Regions from separate parts of the Kocuria sp. CPCC 205297 genome, predicted to be linked through region 1. Evidence: riboswitches for the same ligand, from Rfam matches in the RefSeq annotation. Region 1 holds a riboswitch; the other holds the start of a gene.
What was found. Region 1 has a riboswitch for S-adenosylmethionine ahead of RF650_RS00580 (bifunctional o-acetylhomoserine/o-acetylserine sulfhydrylase). Riboswitches for the same ligand answer to the same signal wherever they lie in the genome.

Region 1 (2,447 bases):
GAGGTCGGGGACCTCTACGACCCAGCCGAGCCAGCCGCCGCCGGCGTCGGAACGGGCACGGACGGCCTGACCGAACGGCGCCTTCTCCGCGGCGGGGTGCTCGAGCACCGTGACGACCTCCACGTACTGGTGGTCGGTGAGCGGCAGGATCATGTTCCGGGTGCCGAACCGGGGGTGCACACCGCCCTTGACCGGTTCGATCCCCAACCGGTTCGCGATGCGTTCGGTGGTGGCCTCGAGGCCGTCGGGCTGAGCCGCGAAGGAAACGTGATCCAAGTTCATGACGCCATGGTGACACCGGCCACACGGGCCACCAAATCGAGCGCGAGCCCGGCGAGTGTGTGACCTGCGCCGCCCGCTCCGGTGGGCAGGGCTGGCTCTCCGCACCTCCCGAGACCTGGCATCGGGACGGCTGATTCGGGCGGGGACTGTGTTGGTCCAGGTCAACGAGACGCGCGTCTCAGAGGCTGGAGTTCGCAGCATCAGCCGGGGAGTCTCCGACCGAACCCTCGCTATATGACCTGAGACCGATATCGATCCCGATCACTACGAGGTGGTTCCCGTGTCCGCAAATGCCGTCGGTTTCACGCTCCTGATCCTCCGAGTCGCCCTGTTCCTGGGGAAGTTCGTGCGCGTCAAGGTGGGTTGGGTCCAGAGCCTGTTCCGCAGCGACGAGTACTACCCCGCCGGCACCATGACCAGCCGCCCGTCCTCCGTGGAACCGTTCTCCCGGCACATGTCCATCGCGGCCGTGGTTGGCGGCGTTCACCATCCTGGCGGTGGTCGGCATCGCGTTCAACGTGGCCATTTTCCAGTGGTTGGCACCCCACATCATCGGTCGCTATTGGTTCGGGCGCGGTATCGGTGACCTCCACCCGTCCATGGGTGTGACCGCCACCGGGCTGATCCTCATGCGCGTGGTGGACCCGGAGGCCAAGACCCGGTGTTCGTGATCGCGGTGCTCACGGGTCTGTTCTACTTCCATCCACGTGAGACGAAGGACCGGGAACTGCACACCCGGGAGATGGAACAGCAGGAACGAGCGGCCACTGACCCCGAGCCCGCTCGCAGCGTCCCCGGCTTGACTCCCGCCCCGCCGGGTTCGGACAATGAGGTAATAGGTCACGAGAGTCAGCGCGAAGCCCCAGCTAGCTGACCGGCAACCCTCCCTTCCGCGGTGGGGTGCCCTGGGTGAGGACCTGGCCGTGGCGTCGACCGACGTCATGCGGCAAGCGCGGGTCAATGGTGCCCGGTCACAGCACGGGCACCGTGCGGATCGCCACCGGACCCCTGATCCTTCCGAGAAGGAGTACGGCCATGAGCACCGCTCCCACCCCCGACAATCCCCAGGGCTGGTCGTTCGAAACCCGACAGATCCACGCGGGCCAGAACCCCGACCCTGTGACCGGGTCGCGCGCCCTGCCGATCCACCAGACCACGTCCTTCGTGTTCCCGGACGCCCGCACGGCGGCGGCCCGGTTCGCGCTCGAGGAGATGGGGCCCATCTACTCGCGCCTGACCAACCCCACCACGGAGGTCGTGGAGAACCGGGTCGCGTCCCTCGAGGGCGGCGTGGGGGCCCTGATGGTCTCCTCCGGGCAGGCCGCGGCCACGCTCGCGATCCTCAACCTGGGCGGCGCCGGGACCCACGTGGTGGCCAGCCCGTCCCTGTACGGCGGGTCGTACAACCTGCTCAAGCACACGCTGCCGCGCATGGGCGTGGAGACCACGTTCGTCTCGGACCCGGACAATCCCGCGCAGTGGCGGGACGCGGTGCGCGAGAACACCGTGGCGTTCTTCGGTGAATCCATCCCGAACCCCCGCAACGACGTGTTCGACATCGAGACGATCGCCGGGATCGCCCACGAGGCGGGTGTCCCGCTCATCGTGGACAACACGATCGCCACGCCCTACCTGGTGCGGCCCATCGAGTGGGGCGCGGACATCGTGCTGCACTCGGCCACCAAGTTCCTGGGCGGCCACGGCACGGCGATCGGCGGGTTCATCGTGGACACCGGAGCGTTCGACTACTCGTGGGACCCCGAGCGCTTCCCCGGTTTCAACCAACCGGACGAGACGTACAACGGACTCGTCTACGCCCGCGATCTCGGTGCGGACGGTGCCTTCGGCGTCAACCTCTCGTACGTCCTCAAGGCGCGCGTGCAGTTGCTGCGCGATCTGGGGACCTCGATCTCTCCGTTCAACGCGTTCTTGATCGAGCAGGGCATCGAGACGCTGTCGTTGCGCATGGAACGTCACGTGGCCAACGCGCAGAAGGTCGCCGAGTGGCTCGAGGCCCGCCCCGAGGTGCGCTCGGTGTCCTACGCAGGTCTCGAGTCCTCGCGCTGGCACGACCGCGCCCTGAAGTACGCGCCCAACGGCGCCGGGTCGGTGCTCGGCTTCGTGCTCGACGGCGGTCGGGACGCCGGTGTCGCGTTCGTGGACGC
Region 2 (2,447 bases), on a different contig from region 1:
TTGCCTCGACACCGAACGGCAGCGAGGGTGGACGCGGCGACGTCGCCCCGCGCTCAGGACGCCGTCCAGCCACCGTCCATCGCGTAGGACGCACCCGTGACCATGCCCGCGGACGGGCCGGCCAGGAACGCGACGAGCTCGCCAACCTCCTCGGGTTCCACGAGGCGCTTGATCGCGGACTCGGTGAGCATGATCTTCTCGATCACCTGGTCCTCGGGGATCCTGTGGGTCGCGGCCTGGTCCTTGATCTGCTTGTCCACGAGCGGGGTGTGCACGTAACTGGGGTTGACGCAGTTGCTGGTCACACCGTGCTCAGCGCCCTCCAGGGCCACGGTCTTGGACAGCCCTTCGAGCCCATGCTTGGCCGTGACGTACGCGGATTTGTACGCGGACGCGCGCAGACCGTGGATGGAGGAGACGTTGATGATCCGGCCCCATCCGCGCTCGTACATGTGCGGCAGTGCGGCACGGATCAGCAGGAACGGAGCCTCGAGCATGAGCGTGAGGATGCGGTGGAAGTCCGCGGGGTCGAAGTCCTGCACGGGTGCCACCTTTTGGATCCCCGCGTTGTTGACCAGGATGTCCACGTCCAGGCTCAGTTCGGTGAGCGCGGCGGTGTCCGAGAGGTCCAGACCCAGGCTTCCCCGCCCACCTCGGAGGCCGTCGTCTGAGCGGCTTTTTCATTGATGTCCGCGACGACCACATGGGCGCCGCGGTCCGCGAACGCCTGCACGGCGGCGCGGCCGATCCCGCTGGCCCCACCGGTGACCAGGGCCTTCTTCCCCCCGAGTGATTGCTCCATGACAGCCTCTTTGCGCGTGGACGGTTCTCCTACCGCGTCACGCTACGCCCCGGGGGCCGCCGGGTCACGATCCGGAACGGACCACCCCGGACCAGCTACGAGTCACGGCCCGCACCGGGGGCCGCCCGGTCACGGAAGCCCCGGTGACCCGAGCCCGAGGGGCCGGGCAGGAGGAACCCGGGGAGCGGCGTCGTCGTCCGACACGCCACAACTGGCGTCCACTCCTCGCGATGCTGTTGGATGGAGCAGTACCCATCCAGAGCGGCCGAGAGATCTGGCTCGTGGAAGCCGCAGCAACCGGGGTGACACCGGTGCTAACGCCAGGACCGATGGAAAGGAACAGCACAGCCATGCCCTTGAACACCGATCGCATCCAGACCACCCACGTGGGCTCCCTGCCTCGCACGCCCGAGCTGCTGAAGGCCAACAACCGTTTCCAGGCGGGCGAGATCGACCTCTCCCAGCTGGGCGAGGCGCTCGACGAAGGCGTCGCAGAGATCGTGCGCACCCAGCGCGAGATCGGCATCGACATCGTCAACGACGGCGAGTACGGCCACACCACGTCCGGCGCCGTGGACTACGGGGCCTGGTGGAACTACTCGTTCCACCGACTGGGCGGGCTGACCCCCACAGACGAGGACCGGTGGAACGAGGGCGAGAAGCACCGTTCCAGCCCGGGACACATCGTGCTCACGAGCTTCCCCGACCGCCGCGACCGGGAGCGCTTCCGGGATGCCTATGAGGACCCCACAGCGGGCGTGCTCGTGCACCGCAACACGGTCTCCCAGCCCAAGATCACGGGCCCGCTGACCTACACGGGTCAGGAGGCGGTGGCCGGAGACATCCGCCGCGTGAAGGACGCGATGGCTCTGAACGGTGCCACGCAGGGCTTCGTCGCGGCACTGTCCCCCGGCTCCTGCGCGCGCGTGAAGAACGAGTACTACGCCACGGACGAGGAACTGGTCTACGCGTGCGCGGACGTGATGCGCGAGGAGTACAAGGCCATCGTAGACGCCGGACTGACCGTGCAGATCGACGACCCCTCGATCGCCGAGTCCTGGGACCAGATCAACCCCGAGCCCACCGTGGAGGACTACCTGGCCTTCACCCAGCTGCGCGTGGACGCGCTGAACTACGCACTGCGCGACCTCCCCGAGGAGCAGATCCGCTTCCACCTGTGCTGGGGTTCGTGGCACGGCCCGCACACCACGGACCTCGAGTTCAAGTACCTCGTGGACCTCATGCTCACCATCCGCGCGCAGGGCTACAGCTTCGAGGCGTCCAGCCCGCGCCACGGCCACGAGTGGAAGGTCTGGAAGGACCACCAGCTGCCCGAGGGCAAGGTGGTCTACCCCGGTTTCGTCTCGCACTCGACCAACGTGGTGGAGCACCCCGAGCTCGTGGCGGACCGGATCGAGCAGTACGCGTCCGTGGTGGGCAAGGAGAACGTGATCGCCTCCACGGACTGCGGTCTGGGCGGGCGGTTGCACCCGCAGATCGCGCTGGCCAAGCTCGAGTCCCTCGTGGAGGGTGCGCGGATCGCGTCCGAGCGCCTGTTCTGATCAGGCCGCGCGGCTGGTCCTGCAGCTTTTAGTCCCACCGCGTCGCTGACCGTTCCGGTTCCCCGATCTTCCCGGACGACGCC

Region 2: it holds a riboswitch for S-adenosylmethionine, as region 1 does, so the genes downstream of both, RF650_RS02870 (cobalamin-independent methionine synthase II family protein) here and RF650_RS00580 (bifunctional o-acetylhomoserine/o-acetylserine sulfhydrylase) in region 1, are expected to answer to the same signal.

The regions. Positions count from the first base shown of each region.
Region 1 is NZ_JAVKPY010000001.1:112,228-114,674, reverse strand. Features, by position in the region: gene RF650_RS00590 (VOC family protein) at 1-282, opposite strand, end outside; gene RF650_RS00585 (hypothetical protein) at 780-953, shown strand; SAM riboswitch class IV at 1,121-1,241, shown strand; gene RF650_RS00580 (bifunctional o-acetylhomoserine/o-acetylserine sulfhydrylase) at 1,318-2,447, shown strand, end outside.
Region 2 is NZ_JAVKPY010000002.1:277,012-279,458, reverse strand. Features, by position in the region: partial or broken gene RF650_RS02875 (3-hydroxybutyrate dehydrogenase) at 54-802, opposite strand; SAM riboswitch class I at 1,052-1,138, shown strand; gene RF650_RS02870 (cobalamin-independent methionine synthase II family protein) at 1,153-2,364, shown strand.